One region of the Arthrobacter sp. 01T414 genome, then DNA from elsewhere that is predicted to be linked to it. Evidence: riboswitches for the same ligand, from Rfam matches in the RefSeq annotation. Region 1 holds a riboswitch; the other holds the start of a gene.
What was found. A riboswitch is a leader RNA that binds a small molecule or an ion and turns the genes downstream of it on or off. The one in region 1 is predicted to bind glycine.
Positions count from the first base shown of each region.

Region 2: another riboswitch for glycine. It lies ahead of gcvP (aminomethyl-transferring glycine dehydrogenase); the one in region 1 lies ahead of AC1DK9_RS06005 (amino acid permease).

Region 1 covers NZ_JBFTQK010000002.1:107,637-116,805, reverse strand. The annotation lists gene AC1DK9_RS06025 (S-(hydroxymethyl)mycothiol dehydrogenase) at 1-482, shown strand, start outside; gene AC1DK9_RS06020 (MBL fold metallo-hydrolase) at 479-1,126, shown strand; gene AC1DK9_RS06015 (methylenetetrahydrofolate reductase) at 1,242-2,096, opposite strand; gene purU (formyltetrahydrofolate deformylase) at 2,233-3,096, opposite strand; gene AC1DK9_RS06005 (amino acid permease) at 3,141-4,610, opposite strand; glycine riboswitch at 4,766-4,863, opposite strand; glycine riboswitch at 5,149-5,248, shown strand; gene gcvP (aminomethyl-transferring glycine dehydrogenase) at 5,384-8,245, shown strand; gene gcvT (glycine cleavage system aminomethyltransferase GcvT) at 8,255-9,169, shown strand, end outside.
Region 2 covers NZ_JBFTQK010000006.1:119,412-128,580, forward strand. The annotation lists gene gcvP (aminomethyl-transferring glycine dehydrogenase) at 1-2,563, opposite strand, end outside; glycine riboswitch at 2,603-2,718, opposite strand; glycine riboswitch at 2,720-2,818, opposite strand; gene AC1DK9_RS14095 (TetR/AcrR family transcriptional regulator) at 3,207-3,746, opposite strand; gene AC1DK9_RS14100 (MFS transporter) at 3,815-5,383, shown strand; gene AC1DK9_RS14105 (Dps family protein) at 5,499-5,981, opposite strand; gene AC1DK9_RS14110 (sigma-70 family RNA polymerase sigma factor) at 6,118-6,936, opposite strand; gene AC1DK9_RS14115 (flagellar protein FlgN) at 7,162-7,677, shown strand; gene AC1DK9_RS14120 (carbon storage regulator) at 7,745-8,044, opposite strand; gene AC1DK9_RS14125 (hypothetical protein) at 8,054-9,169, opposite strand, start outside.

The DNA of each region.
Region 1 (9,169 bases):
CCGGCGCCACCACCGTGATCGCGGTGGACGTCGACGCCAAGAAGCTCGAACTCGCCAAGGAACTCGGCGCCACCCACACCGTGGACTCCTCCGCCGTCGACCCGGTGGAGGCGATCCGCGAACTGACCGGCGGCTTCGGCGCCGACGTCGTGATCGATGCCGTGGGACGGCCGGAGACATACAAGCAGGCCTTCTACGCCCGCGACCTCGCCGGAACAGTGGTTCTGGTCGGCGTCCCCAGCCCGGAGATGACCCTGGAGCTGCCGCTGCTGGACGTCTTTGGCCGCGGCGGCTCGCTGAAGTCCTCCTGGTACGGCGACTGCCTGCCCTCCCGCGACTTCCCCATGCTGATCGACCTCTACCGGCAGGGCCGGCTGGATCTGGACGCCTTCGTCACGGAGCGGATCACGATCGAGCAGATCGAGGAAGCGTTCGAGAAGATGCACTCCGGGTCCGTGCTCCGCTCGGTGGTTGAGCTGTGAGCGGCGGTTCCGGTAACGGCCTCAGGATCGACCAGCTCGTCACTTCGGGCACGTTCTCGCTGGACGGCGGCACGTGGGACGTCGACAACAACGTCTGGATCGTCGGAGACGAGCAGGAATGCGTCGTGATCGATCCGGCCCACGACGCCGACGCCATCGCGTCCGCCGTCGCCGGGCGCACTGTTAAGGCCATCCTGCTCACCCACGGCCACGACGACCACATCGCCGCCGTGGGCGCGTTCCGCGGCCTGGTCAACGCACCGGTCTACCTGCACCGGGACGACTGGATGCTCTGGGACCGGGTCTTCCCGGGAACCAAGCCGGACCACGGCATCGACGACGGCGAGACCTTCGACGTCGCCGGCGCCCGACTGGTGGCGCTGCACACGCCGGGCCACTCCCCCGGCTCCGTGAGCTTCCGGCTGGAGAGCGAAGGCACGGTCTTCACCGGCGACACCCTGTTCCAGGGCGGTCCCGGAGCCACCGGCCGGTCCTTTAGCGATTTCCCCACCATCATCGAATCCATCAAGTCCCGGCTCCTGGCCCTGCCGGCGGACACCGTGGTGCGGACCGGGCACGGAGCTTCGACAACGGTCGGCGCCGAGGCGCCGCAGCTTGAGGAATGGATCGCGCGCGGCCACTAAGCGGCTACTTCCACAGTGCGGCCACTAAGCGGCTGGCACTGCCGGGGCCCCGTCAGGATTCAGGGCGGGGCCCCTGCTGTGCCCGGGATTATCGGCCGCCCTTAACCGCCTCGGCTCAGGGGACAGCCACGCTTTCGGCCCTGCGGGCGGCCAGGTACGGTTCCAGATTGTTGAAGGTGTACAGGTGCACGCCGGCCAGGGAGGGCTGGACGGCCGACAACTCGGATACGAGCCGTTGCGGCGAATAGTTGCCGCCGTCCATGAGCCGCCGGGCCAGCGGACCCTTGCGGCCGATGAACCGGAGCGAGGGTCCCACGCCGATCTTGGTGGCCAGCGAGATGAGCTTGGTCCGCGGCACCGACCCGGCGACGCCGGCCCACACCGGCAGGGCGACGCCTTCACGGCGCAGCAGCTCCACGTACCAGCTGATCCGGGCGGCGGAGAAGCACATCTGCGTGACCACGCTGGTGGCAAGGTGCTGCTTCTCCAGCAGGGCGTCGAGCATGCGCAGCTGGCTCTGCTGCGGATGCCCCTCGGGGTAGCCGGCGACGCCCACGGCCACGCTCCCGCCGGAGAGCTGGGCGATGTCTTCCAACAGCCGGGCGCTGCTCAGGTAGGGGCCCGCTGCCTGCGCCGCGTCCCCGCCGACGGCGAAGACCTCGTTGATTCCGGCAGCACCGCAATCCTTAAGGATGCCGGCGAGCTGGGTGCGGCTCTCGAGGCTGCGGGCGGCGAGGTGCGGCACCACGTCATAACCCAGGAGCCGAAGCTGGACAGCTGCCCGCATAGTGGGGTTGACCCCGTGGTGCGGCAGGCAGGTGACCGTGAGCGCGGAGCCCGGCGGCAGGCTTGACTGGACCCTGGCGACGATGCCGTCGGTGGGCACGATTTCCAGCCGGGTCGGAAGCGCAGGGGCACCGGCCGCGGGCCGGGATTTCGAAGACGTGGATGAAAGAGACTGAACCGTCACGTGGAACTCCAAGGAATGGCCGGCGCGACGCGCCGGAAGGGACAGGCCTGAGCGGTGGGATCCGGGGACCGGACCAGGTTCGTCATGCGAAGCCACCCGGACGTCGGGTGGCTTCGCATGACCGGGCGGGAGGCCGTCAGCGAAGGATGACGGTCCGGTTGCCGGAGAGAATGATGCGGCCTTCGGAATGCCAGCGGACGGCGTTCGTCAGGGCCTTGCATTCGGCGTCGCGGCCCACCGCCACTAGGTCAGCGGGCGCGTAGGTGTGGTCCACTTCGATGACCTGCTGCGCGATGATCGGCCCCTCATCCAGCTCCGAATTAACGTAGTGGGCGGTGGCCCCAACGGTCTTGACCCCCCGTTCGTACGCCTGGTGGTAGGGCTTGGCTCCCTTGAAACTCGGCAGGAAGGAATGGTGGATGTTGATTGCCCTGCCGGCGAGCCGGGCCGTGAGGTTGTCGCTCAGGACCTGCATGTAGCGGGCAAGGACAACCAGCTCCACATCGTAGGCATCCACCAGGGAGAGCAGCGTTGCCTCGGCCTCCGGCTTCGTCGCCTGGGTCACTGGCACATGGTGGAAGGGGATCCCATGCCAGGTGACCAGGTCCTCGTGGTCCCGGTGGTTGGACACCACCGCCACTATCTCGACCGGCAGTTCCCCGATGCGGGCGCGGAAGAGCAGGTCGTTGAGGCAGTGGCCGTATTTGGAGACCATGACGAGGATTCGCTGTTTCCGGCCGTGCCGCTCCAGGCGCCAGTTCATCGTCCATTCCGCGGCCACCGGCGTGAAGTCGCGCCGGAGTTCTTCGACGTCGGCGAAGCTGCCGGTCGAGACGAAATGCACCCTCATGAAGAAGTGCTGTTCCTGCCGGTCTCCGAACTGCTTGATGTCGACGATGTTGCAGCCGTGGTCCAGGAGGAATTTGGACACGGAGTGAATGATCCCCGGCGATTCCGCGCAGTCGAGGGTGAGGACAAACTCCGTACTCGATCCCTCCAGCTGTTCGGGGGCCGGGACGTTGGATGGCGTGCCTGTTCCGGTGCTCACTTGCCGTCCACCGCCCGGAGCTCGGCTGCGACATCCTGTTCGGACTGCAGCTCTGCCTTGAACGCCTCGTAGCGGGCCAGGTGGACGGGCCTGCGGCGCAGCACGAACCATGCGGCGCCGAGCACGAGGAACCACACCGGAGTCACCAGCAGCGCCGCCAGCGTGTCGGGCTGGGTGGTCAGGGTCCAGAGCACGAAGGCGAAGAAGGCGAAGACAACCCAGACCATGGGAACGCCGCCGGGCATTTTGAACTTGGATGAGTCATGCAAACCGGGACGGCGACGGCGGAACGCTACGTAGCTGGCGAGGATGATCGACCAGACAAAGATGAAGCAGACCGCGGAAACGGTGGTGACCATTTCAAAGGCCTTGCCGATGTTCTCCCCCGCGTACATGAGCACGACGCCGGCCAGCAGCAGCACGCAGGACAGGAAGAGTGCGTTCTGCGGAACCTTGCGGCGGGACAGGTCGCCGAAGCGTGCCGGCGCGTCACCTTCCTGGGCCAGGCCGTAGACCATGCGCGAGGTGGAGTAGATGCCGGAGTTGGCCGAGGACATCGCCGAGCTGAGGACCACCAGGTTGACGACCGTGGCGGCCGCGCCGAGGCCGGCCAGGGAGAACATGGCGATGAATGGGCTGTGTCCGGCGGCGAACTGGGTCCACGGGATGACGGACATCAGGATGATGAGGGCGCCGACGTAGAAGAGGAGGACGCGCACCGGGATGGAGTTGATGGCGCGGGGCAGGTTCTTCTCCGGGTCCTTGGCCTCTGCCGCCGTCGTGCCCACCAGTTCGATGCCCACGAAAGCGAACACGGCGATCTGGAATCCGGCCACGAAGCCCATGAACTCATTCGGGAAGAAGCCGCCATGGCTCCAGAGGTTGCTGAAGGTTGCCGGTCCGGCCTCGGAGCTGAATCCGCTGAAGATCATGAACAGGCCCACGACGATCAGCGCAGCGATGGCGATGATCTTGATGAGGGCGAACCAGAACTCGGTCTCACCGAACGCCTTCACCGTTGTCAGGTTCAACAGCAGCAGGATCGCAATGGTGACCAGCCCCGGGATCCAGAGGGGCAGTCCCGGCCAGAGTTCCTGGGAGTACCCGGCGATGGCAATGACGTCTGCAATGCCGGTGATCACCCAGCAGAACCAGTAAGTCCACCCGGTGAAGAACCCGGCCCAGGGACCCAATAGATCTGCCGCGAAATCGCTGAACGACTTGTAGTGCAGGTTGGACAGGAGCAGCTCGCCCATGGCCCGCATGACGAAAAACAGCATGAAGCCGATAATCATGTAAACGAAGATCACCGACGGGCCGGCCGCCGAGATGGTCTTGCCCGAGCCCATGAACAGGCCGGTGCCGATGGCGCCGCCGATCGCGATGAGCTGGATGTGCCGGTTGCTGAGCTGCCGCTCAAGGTGCGGGGCTTCGACTGCGGTAGTGGGTGGTCGCTGAATCGTCATGAGGAACTCCATCGTTCAAGTGGCATCGGTGCCACGATGATTCGGGTTCCTCCCCGCTCTGTCTTGGACCTGAGAGTTTCCGCGTTTCCTGCCCCCGCAGGAACCGCTTGCACCTTCGGTGAGCCGGACGCCGTCCGGCTGCTTTCCAGAGTCGCCTCGCCGCGGCGGTACATGGGCCTGAGAGATTCCTGGGGAGGATTTGCTCCTACGGCGCCTGCTGAATGTACCGGCAGGACTCTCCCGCCGCAGATCGTAAGCATGTTGATTTTGTTGTGGTGCGGAAGGCGCAGTGGCGGGGAGATCAACCCCGCTCCACCACCGGCCGCAACCGAATTCCGCGCCTCCGGGAATCCCCGGATCCGCAGAAATACTGGCCATCTGTTCCGTCCGGAACATTGCTTGGCCGATCCAGTGTGGGATGGATCACGCTGGAAAGTCAACCCCGTCGAATTGTTTCGTCGCACGGCGCCGCCGTGTTGCCGGGTGCSGGGATTGCGTGTAGCGTGTGAGCCGAATCACCACATTCGAATACGCCTTTCGAGCCGTGGCGGGAGAGTCCTCCCCGTCATCACCGGGCAGGCGCCGTAGGAGCAAATCCTCCCCAGGAATCTCTCAGGCCCCCGTACCGCCGCGGCGAGGCAACTCTGGAAAGCAGTCAGGCACGTTCCTGGCTCACCGACGGTGCAAGCGGACAAAGGTCTGCGGAATCTCTCAGGTCCAATACAGAGCGGGGAGGAACCCGGTCCCCTCCGGCGCGTTGCGTCGGCCAAACCTTGGAGTTCCTCTTGACGGTTCAATCTCTTCCATCCAATTTCGCCGATCGCCATATCGGCGCACGCCGCCAGGCCGACGTCGACACCATGCTGAAGGCTGTCGGCTACGACAGCGTTGACGGCCTGGTTGATACCGCCGTTCCCGATTCCATCCGCCAGGATGTTCCCCTGCGATTGACCGATGCCCTCAGCGAGGTGGAGGTCCTGGCCGAGCTGCGCAGGATCGCCTCCAGGAACAAGACGGCCGTGCAGATGATCGGGCAGGGCTACTACGACACCGTGACCCCCGCCGTGATTCGCCGGAACATCCTCGAAGCTCCGGCCTGGTACACCGCGTACACGCCCTACCAGCCGGAAATCTCGCAGGGCCGGCTGGAGGCGCTGTTGAACTTCCAGACCATGGTCCAGGACCTCGTCGGCCTGCCGATCGCCAACGCCTCGCTGCTGGACGAAGCCACCGCCGTCGCCGAGGCCGTGCTGCTGATGCGCCGGGCCAATAAGGACAAGGCGGCCAGCGGCGGCAAGACCGTCCTCGACGCCGACTGCCTCCCGCAGACCATCGCGATCGTCAGGGGCCGCGCCGAGGCCCTTGGCTTTGAGGTCGAGGTCGCTGACCTGTCCAAGGGCCTGCCCGACGGCGACATCAACGGCATCGTGCTGCAGCAGCCCGGCGTTTCCGGCCGCGTCTGGGACCAGTCCACGGTCATTGCGGACGCGAAGGAGCGCGGCGCACTCGTCACCGTCGCCGCTGACCTGCTGTCCCTGACCCTGATCACCCCTCCCGGTGAGCAGGGCGCCGACATCGCCGTCGGCTCCACCCAGCGCTTCGGCGTGCCGCTGTTCTTCGGCGGCCCGCACGCCGCGTACATGGCCGTCCGGGCCGGGATGGAACGCACCCTGCCGGGCCGCCTCGTGGGCGTGTCCAAGGACAACGCCGGCGCCCCCGCCTACCGGCTGGCGCTGCAGACCCGCGAGCAGCACATCCGCCGCGAGAAGGCCACGTCCAACATCTGCACCGCCCAGGCGCTGCTGGCCATCGTCGCCTCGTTCTACGCCGTCTACCACGGCCCGGACGGACTGAAAGCGATCGCCGACAACGTCCACAACAACGCCCGGGTTCTCGCCACCGCACTGGAAACGGCGGGCCGCGAACTGCTCAGCGGGTCCTTCTTCGACACCCTGACCGTCCGCGTCCCCGGCAAAGCCCGCAAGGTCATCACCGCCGCGGAAGCCCGCGGCATCAACCTGCGCTTCATCGACCCGGACACAGTTGGCGTGTCGGTCGATGAGACCACGACGCCGGAAGTCCTCTCCGCGGTGGCCGTGGCCTTCGGTGCCGGCCCGGTGAGAGAAGCGAACGGCTTTGAGCTGCCGGAAGCGGTGCTGCGCACCTCGGATTACCTGCAGCACCCGGTGTTCAACACGCACCGCTCCGAGACCCAGCTGCTGCGCTACATCCGCCGCCTCTCGGACCGCGACCTGGCCCTGGACCGAACCATGATCCCACTGGGTTCGTGCACCATGAAGCTGAACGCCACGGCCGAAATGGAAGCCATCTCCTGGCCGGAATTCGCCTCCATCCACCCCTTCGCACCCGAATCCCAGACGGCGGGCTGGCGCGAACTGATCGAGGACCTCGAAGCCCAGCTGACCGAGATCACCGGCTACGACCAGGTCTCCATCCAGCCCAACGCCGGCTCCCAGGGTGAGCTCGCCGGGCTGCTCGCGATCCGCGGCTACCACCTCTCCCGGGGTGATGACCAGCGCAATATCTGCCTGATCCCGGCCTCCGCGCACGGCACCAACGCCGCGTCCGCGGTGCTGGCCGGCATGAAGGTCGTCGTCGTGGCCACCGCCTCGGACGGCACGATCGACCATGCCGACCTGCAGGCCAAGATCGAACAGCACAAGGATGCCCTCTCGGCGATCATGATCACCTACCCGTCCACGCACGGGGTGTACGACGCCGATGTCCGTGAGGTTTGCGACGCTGTCCATGCAGCCGGCGGCCAGGTGTACGTTGACGGTGCCAACCTGAACGCCCTCGTCGGCCTGGCCCAGCCCGGCCAGTTCGGCGGTGACGTCTCGCACCTGAACCTGCACAAGACCTTCTGCATCCCGCACGGCGGCGGCGGACCCGGCGTCGGACCGGTCGCGGCCAAGGCCCACCTGGCCCCGTTCATGCCCGGCAACGCGGCAGATCCGGCCAACGGCGCCGAGGGCACCCCGATCTCTGCCTCCCGCTACGGCTCGGCCGGCGTGCTGCCGATCTCCTGGGCTTACGTGAAGCTGATGGGCGGACAGGGCCTGACCGAGGCCACCAAGTCCGCGCTGCTCGCCGCGAACTATGTTGCCTCGAGGCTCAATGAGTTCTTCCCGGTGCTCTACACCGGCGAGGGCGGCCTCGTCGCGCACGAGTGCATCCTGGACCTGCGCGAACTCACGGCCAAGACCGGCGTGACGGCCGAGGACGTCGCCAAGCGCCTGATCGACTACGGATTCCACGCCCCGACGCTGGCGTTCCCGGTTGCCGGGACCCTGATGGTCGAGCCCACCGAGTCCGAGGACCTGGGCGAGATCGACCGGTTCATCGACGCGATGATCGCCATCCACGCCGAAATCGAACAGCTTGCGGCCGGCGACTTCACCTTGGCGGACTCCCCGCTGCGCAACGCACCGCACACTGCGGCCGCCGTCGTTTCCTCCGATTGGGACCGTGCGTACCCGCGCGAACAGGCCGCTTTCCCGGTCCACACCCTCAAGCAGGACAAGTACTTTCCGCCGGTCGGCCGGATCGACGGCGCCGCCGGTGACCGCAACCTGGTCTGCTCCTGCCCCCCGATCGAAGACTTCGAGAACTAAGGACTGACAATGACTGAGAATTACACCGCGCTCTACGAAGAGCATAAGAAGGCCGGTGCGTCTTTCACCGATTTCGGTGGCTGGCAGATGCCGCTCAAATATAGTTCCGAGCTGGCCGAACACCACGCCGTCCGCAACGCCGCGGGCCTGTTCGACCTCTCGCACATGGGCGAAGTCTGGGTCACCGGCCCGGACGCCGCCGCCTTCCTCGACTACGCCCTGGCCGGCAAGCTCTCGGCAGTCGCCGTCGGCAAGGCGAAGTACTCGCTGATCTGCCAGGAGGACGGCGGCATCATCGACGACCTGATCTCCTACCGCCGCGGCGACGAGCAGTACCTGGTGGTCCCCAACGCCGGCAACGCCAAGGTCGTGGCCGCGGCCCTGGCCGATCGCGCCGGTTCTGCCCAGGAAGGCGGTTTCGACGTCACCGTCGAGGACGTCTCGGACGAGACCTCGCTGATCGCCGTCCAGGGGCCGAACGCGGAAGCCATCCTGCTGGCCCTCGTCCCGGCCGCGCAGCACAGCCTGGTCACGGAACTGAAGTACTACGCTGCCGTCGAGGTCGGCTTCAACTTCGGCGGTGCCAGCAAGAACCTGCTGCTGGCCCGCACCGGCTACACCGGAGAGGACGGCTTCGAGATCTACGTCCCCAACGCGGACGCTCCGGCGCTATGGGAGACGCTGCTGGAGGCCGGCGCAGACCGTGGACTGATCCCTGCCGGGCTGGCGTGCCGCGACTCGCTGCGCCTTGAGGCCGGCATGCCGCTCTACGGCAACGAACTCTCCCGGAACGGCAACCCGTACGAGGCAGGGCTGGGCCCGGTGGTGTCCCTCGCCAAGGAATCCGACTTCGTGGGCCGCACGGCACTTGAGGCGCTGAAGGCCGGCGGCGCCGGTTCCACGACGGGCCGCAAGCTCGTGGGG
Region 2 (9,169 bases), on a different contig from region 1:
CGGACTCGGTGGGCTCGACCATCAGGGTCCCGGCCACCGGGAATGCCAGGGTGGGGGCGTGGAATCCGTAGTCGATCAGGCGCTTGGCGACGTCCTCGGCCGTGACGCCGGTCTTGGCCGTGAGTTCGCGCAGGTCCAGGATGCACTCGTGGGCCACGAGGCCGCCCTCGCCGGTGTAGAGCACCGGGAAGTAGTCGTTGAGGCGGGCCGCGATGTAGTTCGCGGCGAGCAGGGCCGACTTGGTGGCTTCGGTCAGGCCCTGCCCGCCCATCAGCTTCACGTAGGCCCAGGAGATCGGCAGCACGCCGGCGGAGCCGTAGCGGGAGGCGGAGATCGGGGTGCCCTCGGCGCCGTTGGCCGGGTCTGCTGCGTTGCCGGGCATGAACGGGGCCAGGTGGGCCTTGGCCGCGACCGGGCCCACGCCGGGTCCGCCGCCGCCGTGCGGGATGCAGAAGGTTTTGTGCAGGTTCAGGTGCGAGACGTCGCCGCCGAACTGGCCGGGCTGGGCCAGTCCGACGAGGGCGTTGAGGTTGGCGCCGTCGATGTAGACCTGGCCGCCGGCTGCGTGGATGGCGTCGCAGACCTCGCGGACGTCGGCGTCGTACACGCCGTGCGTGGACGGGTAGGTGATCATGATCGCCGAAAGGGCGTCCTTGTGCTGTTCGATCTTGGCCTGTAGGTCCGCGTGGTCGATCGTGCCGTCCGAAGCGGTGGCCACGACGACGACCTTCATGCCGGCCAGCACCGCGGAGGCGGCGTTGGTGCCGTGCGCGGAGGCCGGGATCAGGCAGATGTTGCGCTGGTCATCTCCCCGGGAGAGGTGGTAACCGCGGATCGCGAGGAGCCCGGCGAGCTCACCCTGGGAGCCGGCGTTCGGCTGGATGGAGACCTGGTCGTAGCCGGTGATCTCGGTCAGCTGGGCTTCGAGGTCCTCGATCAGTTCCCGCCAGCCCGCCGTCTGCGAGTCCGGGGCAAAGGGGTGGATGGAAGCGAACTCCGGCCAGGAGATGGCCTCCATTTCGGCCGTGGCGTTCAGCTTCATGGTGCAGGACCCCAGCGGGATCATCGTCCGGTCCAGGGCCAGGTCCCGGTCCGAGAGGCGGCGGATGTAGCGCAGCAGCTGCGTCTCGGAGCGGTGCGTGTTGAACACCGGGTGCTGCAGGTAATCCGAGGTGCGTTCGACGGCGGAGTCCAGGGCGAAGCCTTCAGAAGTGTCGGCGACGGACGCGCCGAAGGCGGCGACGACGTCGGCGACGATGGCCGCCGTCGTGGCTTCATCGGCGGAGATGCCGACAGTGTCGGCGTCGATGGCGCGCAGGTTGATGCCCTTGGCGTCAGCGGCGGCGATGAATTCGGCGGCCTTGCCAGGGACGGACACGGTCACGGTGTCGAAGAACGAGGTGTGCTGCACGTCCAGTCCGGCGGCCTTGAGCGAGGCGGCAATGGTCCGGGCGTGGCCGTGAACGGTCTCCGCGATCGCCTTCAGCCCGTCCGGGCCGTGGTAGACGGCGTAGAACGAGGCGACGATGGCCAGCAGGGCCTGGGCGGTGCAGATGTTGGAGGTCGCCTTTTCACGGCGGATGTGCTGCTCGCGGGTCTGCAGCGCCAAGCGGTAGGCGGGGACGCCGGCGTTGTCCTTGGACACGCCCACGAGCCGACCGGGCATGGAGCGTTCCAGGCCCTTCTGGACGGCCATGTACGCGGCGTGCGGGCCGCCGAAGAAGAGCGGAACGCCGAAGCGCTGGGCGGAGCCGACAGCGATGTCGGCTCCCTGCTCACCGGGAGGGGTGATCAGGGTCAGGGACAGCAGGTCAGCCGCGACGGTGACGAGCGCGCCGCGCTCCTTCGCGTCCGCAATGACGGCCGAGTGGTCGAAAACGCGGCCGGAGGCACCGGGCTGCTGCAGCACGACGCCGTTGATGACGCCCTCGGGCAGGCCCTTGGACAGGTCCGCGACCTCGACCTCGAAGCCAAGGGCCTCGGCGCGGCCCTTGACGATCGCGATGGTCTGCGGGAGGCAGTCGGCGTCGAGGACGGTCTTCCCGTCGTGGGCCGTCTTGTTCTTGTTCGCCCGGCGCATCATCAGCACGGCCTCGGCGACGGCGGTGGCTTCATCCAGCAGCGAGGCGTTGGCGATCGGCAGGCCGACGAGGTCCTGGACCATGGTCTGGAAGTTCAGCAGGGCCTCCAGTCGGCCCTGCGAGATTTCCGGCTGGTAGGGGGTGTAGGCGGTGTACCAGGCCGGAGCTTCGAGGATGTTCCGGCGGATCACGGCGGGGGTGACGGTGTCGTAGTAGCCCTGGCCGATCATCTGAACGGCGGTCTTGTTCTTGGAGGCGATCCGGCGCAGTTCGGCGAGAACTTCCACTTCGCTCAGGGCGGCGCCGAGCGCCAGGTCGGAGTCCTGCCGGATGTCCTTCGGAACGGCGGTGTCCACCAGGGCGTCGACGGTGTCGTGGCCGACAGCCCTCAGCATGGTGTCGACGTCGGCCTGGCGGCGAGCGCCGATATGCCGGTCAACGAAGGACGTGGAGGCTGAGGTAACAGTCACAAGGAACTCCATAACTAAGGCGGCGCAGGGTACGCCACATTGATTCGGGTTCCTCCCCGCTCTGTATTGGACCTGAGAGTTTCCGCGCAGCCGCTTTCGCGAGGCTCCGCTTGCACCGTCGGTGAGCACAGCACGCCATGGGGCGCACTCGCTGCTTTCCAGAGTTGCCTTGCCGCGGCGGTACATGGGCCTGAGAGATTCCTGGGGAGGGTTTGCTCCTACGGCGCCTGCTTGTACCTACTTGCAGAACTCTCCCGCCGCAGATCAAAGGCATATTCAATTGCTCGTGACCGTAGTCACAGCCTCCATTGTCCTACGCCGGAGACGCGTCCGCAAACTCCGATCCCTCGGGCGCTCCCTCACCTCCGGCACGACTTACCCCAACGCTCCCTCACCTCCGGCACGACCCACCCCAACGCTCCCTCACATCCGGCGCGAATTTCCTGAACGCTCCCTCACCTCCGGCACGACTTACCCAACGCTCCCTCACGTGATGTGAGGGAGGGTTTCCCCGGAAGGGCACCAGACCTGAGGGAGCGTCCCCCGGAAGAGCACCGGACCTGAGGCAGCGTCCCCCGGGAGGGCACCACACCTGAGGGAGCGTCCCCCGGAAGAGCGCCAAACCCGAGGGAGCGTCCCCTCGGCTTGGGCCGGATCAGCCGCGGAGTCGTTCGACGGCGGCCAGCAGGCTTTCGACATCGCCGGCCACCTCGGCCGGCGCCTCGCCGGGCCCCCGCGCCAGCATGGCATTGAAGTACAGCCCGTCCCCCATGTAGAGCACGGGCTTGGCCATCGCGGGTCCCACGTCGGCGGCAAGGAGGGCCAGCCAGCTCGCCTGCACCCCGGCCATCCGCCGCAGGGTTTCAGCGTGGGCCACTTCGGCCAGGCGGGTGGCGGCGACAAAGACGCGGTCCAGCGGGGTGTCGGCCCACACCGAGGACCTGATGAAGTACGCGGCCGCTCCCTCCGGGGCTGCGGCCATGGCAGCCAGATCCTCGGCGAGGAGCCGGTCCAGGCGCTCCAGCAGCACCGAGATCATGGCTTCCTTGTTCGGGAAGTGGTACAGCAGTCCCCCCTTGGAAACGCCGGCCAGCTTGGCTACGGCGTCCAGCGTCGCAGCGCGCTCTCCCTCCGTAATGAGAAGGGATTCGAAGGCGTCAAGGACGGCTTCGCGGGCAACGGGTTTTCTGGCCATGGCTCCCATCATGCCTGCCTGAACAGCAATTTCTTAACTATACCGTCCAGACGGTACAGTTATTGTTTATGAGTACCGCGTCCCTGTCCGCCGCCACCCATGCCGCCCCGGCTCCCCGCGCACCCTGGCGCGATTGGCTGGCCTTGTCGCTGCTCATGTTCCCGGTTCTGCTCGTGGCCGTGGACAACACCGCACTGACCTTCGCGTTGCCGGCGATTGCCCGCAGCCTGGATGCCACCGGGGTGCAGCTGCTCTGGATCGTCGACGCATATCCGCTGGTGCTGGCCGGCTTGCTCGTGGCGATGGGCAGCCTGGGTGACAGGATCGGCCGGCGTCGGCTGCTGTTCATCGGCAGCTCCGGCTTCGCAGCGGTGTCCGCCGTGACTGCTTTTGCGCCCGGCGCGGAGTGGTTGATCGCGGGCCGGGCCGGGCTGGGCTTCTTCGGCGCGATGCTGATGCCGTCCACGCTGTCCCTGATCCGAAATATCTTCCCCGAGCCCAACCGGCGTCGGCTCGCGGTGGCAATCTGGGCCGCAGGCTTCTCCGGCGGCGCTGCGCTGGGCCCGATCTTCGGCGGCTGGCTCGTGGAACACCTCTGGTGGGGAGCGGTCCTGCTGGTCGCGGTGCCGATTATCCTGCCGCTGCTGGTCTTTGGCCGCGTACTGATCCCGGAATCACGGGACCCTAACCCCGGCCGGGTGGACGCCCCCAGCATCGTCCTGTCGCTGCTGGCCATGGTGCCAGCGGTCTACGGCATCAAGATGCTGGCTACCGACGGCGTTGCGCCGGAGCCGCTCGCGGCCCTCGGCGTCGGGCTGTTGATGGGCTACGCCTTCGTCCGACGCCAGCACCGGCTGGCGGCGCAGGACTCAGGCACTCCCCTGCTGGACCTGAGCCTGTTCGGCAATCCGGTCTTCAGCACCGCCATCACAGCCAACGTCCTGGCCCTGTTTTCCTACAACGGATTCATCCTGTTCCTCGCCCAGCACCTGCAACTCCTCGAGGGGCAGTCGCCCTCGGAGTCCGGCATGGCGATGGTCCCGGCCCTGGTCGCCACAGTGGTCGCGGGACTGCTCGTGGTCCCGCTGGTGCGCAAGGTCCGTCCGGGCTTCGTGGTGGCCGGCGGCCTGCTCCTGAGCGCCACGGGATACAGCCTGGTGGCTTTCGGGGACCACGGCACCGGGCCCGGCCTGCTGCTGGCCGCCTTGCTGGTGCTGTGCCTGGGCGTCGGCGCGGCCGAAACCATCTCCAACGACCTGATCCTGGGAGCGGCGCCGGCGGCGAAATCAGGCGCAGCGGCCGCCATCTCGGAAACCGGCTACGAGGTCGGCTCCCTGCTCGGCACCGCCATCCTCGGCTCCATCCTGACGGCGTCCTACCAGCGCAACCTGCACCTTCCCGCCGTCGCCGACGGGACGGTCCCGGCGGGGGCCGCTGCCCAGGCCGGCGAGACCCTCGCCGGGGCCGCGGAACTGGCACACACCCTCCCCGCGCCGCTGGCGGAATCTGTGATGGCCGCCGCCCGGGCCGCCTTCGATTCGGGCGTCCACATCACGGCAGCCATCGCGCTGGTGCTGATGTCCGGCGCCGCGGTGCTGGCCGCCGTCGTGCTGCGCAAGGTGCCGACGGCGGCCTAACAGCCGGCGCAGGGCCGCCGCGGCGGGGGGCAAGGTCTGTCAAGGGTTAAGAGCGAGCGCCCGACGCCGGGGGGACCCGGCGTCGGGCGCGTGGAAACCGCGTGAACGAACGCGGCTACTTCTTGCTGTCCGGCGTGGTGACGCTGGCGGTGGCGCGCATAGTTTCGGCGTTAACCATCCAGGCGTACTGCTCGAACTTGGCAATGAACTCGTGCAGCAGGTCCGCGGTGGTGGGGTCTTCCTCGTCCACCTCGTCGTGCACCTTGCGCATGGTGCCGACGGCGGCCTCGAGCGCGGCAACGATCTTGTCGATCGCATCCTTGGTGTTGATCAGGCCGGTGGGGAATTCCGCGAGCGCGGTGGTCTTCGAAACCGTGGAGCTGCGACCATCCGGCAGTGCATGGAGGGCGCGCATCCGCTCGGCCAGGTCGTCGGCGAATCCACGGGCCGCCTCGATGATTTCGTCCAGCTGCAGGTGAAGGTCGCGGAAGTTGGTGCCCACAATGTTCCAGTGCGCCTGCTTGCCTTGTACGTGGAGTTCGATCAGGTCCACGAGAACGGCCTGCAGGTTGCTCGTCAGGGTAGGTGATGCTTTCATGAATCCTCCTTGATAGGAACGTCTGATCCGGCGTTATGCCTCAGACGCTACCCCAGGGAGCAAACGGCACGCGATGGTCGCGGGCGAATTTCACGATCAGCTTACTAAGTGAGCTTACTAATCGTCCGGAATCGCCTCAGACGGCCTGGTTCAGCACCGGCCCCTGCGGGAAGATGGCCCGGGTAATTCCCCCGGTGGTGGCCTCGGAGAGCTGGGCGAGATAGTCATTCCGGCGGCGCGGCGTGATCCGGGACTGCGGTTCGAAGCCCTGGTCCGGGTCATCGGCGTAGTGGGCGGTGAGGCCGTCGCGCATAAGGCGGATCGCTTCGGCGCGCTGCTGCGAGACGGCCGCGTGAGTGGAGCCCAACTCTGCTGCCAGGTCCTTGACGGTCCGGTCGCCGAAGTAGATCTCCTCGACGACGTAGCGCATCCGTTCCGGCAGCGACTTCACGGCGGCACGGAGGTACTGGAGCCGCTCGTCAGCGAGGACCGAGCCCTCCGGGGACAGGGTTTCCGCTGCGAGGGTGTCGACGACGGCGTCGTCGAGCGGCGTGAGGGTCCGCGACGCGTCCGCGAGGGCAGCTTCCACAACGCTCTGCTGGACGCCGAGCGCGGAGGCGATCTCGTCAACCGAGGGGGTGCGACCGAGCGCCGCCGCCAGGGTCTCCTGGACGGACATGGTCTCTTTGATCCGTCGGCGTGCCGAGCGCGTCGCCCAGTCGCTGGCGCGCATTTCATCGGCGAAGGCGCCGAGGATGCGGCGGCGCGCGAAGGCGCCGAAGGGCACGCCAAGGTCAGGGTCGAAGGAATCGGCCGAGGTAATCAGGGCAACGGCGCCAGCCGACGCCAGGTCATCGCGCGAGAGGTGGGACGCCTTCGAGCACAAATCTGAGACGAGATAGCCAACCAGCGGAAGGTGCTGGGTGACCATCTCGTTGCGTTCCACGCGATTCAATAGTGTGTCCCCCCATGAGACGGATCAGGAGCTTTAAAAACCCTGAGAGCCGCACCACCAAACGGTCGCGCACTCCCCCCATGGGAGGCGGTGTTCGAAGCTCGGGCGCAGCACCCAGAACGAAACCTATCACCTGATCCGGAATCTGCGTGTACCCTCAGGGAAAAGCTTGGCGGAAAATGCGGAAAGCCGTAATTTGGCCGGGATGTCAGGGGAATGGGGCCCATGGGTGCAGGGGATCTTTCGGCGGCGCTGTGGCAGGAACGGCGGCAGTTGGAACTGCTCCTGTTCCGGTTGGAAACGCAGCGACTGCATGCGGCCGCCGGCAACACCCACTGGCTGACCTTCACCGCGTCCGAAGTAGAAGGTGTGCTGGACCGCCTGCGCTTCGAGGCACTGGCCCGGAATGTCGAGTCCGCGGCGGTGGCGGCCGAATGGGGCCTACCGGCGCAGGCCACTTTGCTTGAACTGATTGCCGCCGCGCCGCAGGGTTCCTGGCCGACCGTCCTGCAGGAGCATCTTGAGGGCCTGCGCGCCTTGATGGGCCGGCTCGGCGAGGCAGCCCGCACCAACGAGGCAACGCTCCGGAGCCTGCAGCGACCGGAGGCCCCGGACGATCCTGCCGGTGTCCTTGAGCAGTTGACGATTGCCGGGAACATTGAGCGGGCCCTCGCCATCACGCGCCGTGCGACCCAGCCGTTACTGGCCCAGTACCTCGGCGACGACGCGAACTCGCACTGAGGCGACACGCCGGGGCAGCCGGCCGGCGGCGACCGCGGCGGCGAAAGCGGCGGACGTCAGGCGCGCGTCAGTCGGCGGCGGGTGCAGCGGGGCGGCCGGTCTCGGCCGCCGGCGGAACCGCGGGGACGGCCGGGGGCAGCAGCCCGCGCAGCGCGTCCTCGGTGCCGGTGCCGGCGTCGGCGCCTGCTTCGGCTGCCGCCAGGTTCGCCGCAGCGATGGCCTCGATTACTTCCCGCCGCTGGATCGGGACGCCGCGGGGCGCCTCGATGCCGATCCGGACGCCGTCGCCGCGCCCTTCCAGAACAGTGATGACGATGCCGTCGCCGATCATGATCTGTTCGCCCGGCTTGCGTGTTAGTACCAGCATTCTCTCAATCTACCCTTCGCGGCCGGACGCTGCGGCCCACGGCGCCGGCCGGGCCGCCGGGCGGCCGTCGATCCAGCCCACCGGCAGGCCAAGGCCGTCCACGCTTTCGGGCGTTCCCGTGTCGGCTGCGCCCACCACGGCCACGCCGGCCACCTCCAGCCGGGCCCGCAGCAGGCTCACCCAGCGGGCGGTGTCTTCATGCTTGCGTCCGGCGTCCACCACTACCCAGAGCTGGTCCGGGGAGAGCGCCGCGATCGCCTGCAGCCTGGCCAGAGTGTTGCGGGCCTTGCCGAGTCCGAACGCCGCGAGCACCGTCTGCTCCGTCTCCACGGCGTGGGCGCGGGCCGCCGTCGCGCTCTGGCGTCCGTCCAAGTGCAGGTGCCCGTAGGCGCTCAACTCCCCCGCCGTGCGCACGTCCGCGCCGCCGGCAGCGATGGACATGGCCAAGGCCGTGTCCAAGGCGTCGTCACCGAGACCCACCAGCACCACCAGGTCACCGGTACCGCTCAGCGGAACCGGGACTTTCTCGCGCACCGGAGCGGACCGCATCGACGAAGAAGACGACGGCGCCGACACCGCAGCCTGCTGTTGGGCCGGCGCGGCGTCTTCCGCCGCGCCGCTTCCCGGGGTTGCCGGCCTCCCGCGCTCAGGCTGGCCGGCACCGGCGGAGGTCGGACGGAGTCCGGAGCCGAGCTGGTCCAGCAGTTCGGCGAAGTCCGGTGACTCGGTAGAGACGCCGGGGGTGCCGGAGCGGTGCAGGGTCAGTTCGGCGGCGTCGGCTTCGGCCAGCAGGGCCGCGATCGCGTCTCCCTGCAACTCGTGGCCCGGAGCGGAGGCGACGCGGGTGCTGGCCGGAGCCTCCGGGCGCCGCGGCGCGTCCCGGACGGTGTCCCGCGGCGCGTCCGTCGTCGTGGCGGAGGCACGCTCGAGGATCTCTCCTTCGGAGAGGATGTCCGCATCCGGCACGACCTCGCCGGTGACGACGTCGTGCTTGGGCTGGACCTCGACGACGGCCTCGTAGCGGTTCGCCGCGAAGAGCCCGGCGATGCCGGGGCTGATGACGCGTTCCGCGGAAACGATCCGGGCGGACGGGCCGTATTGGGCTTCGGCCTTGCTGCGGATTTC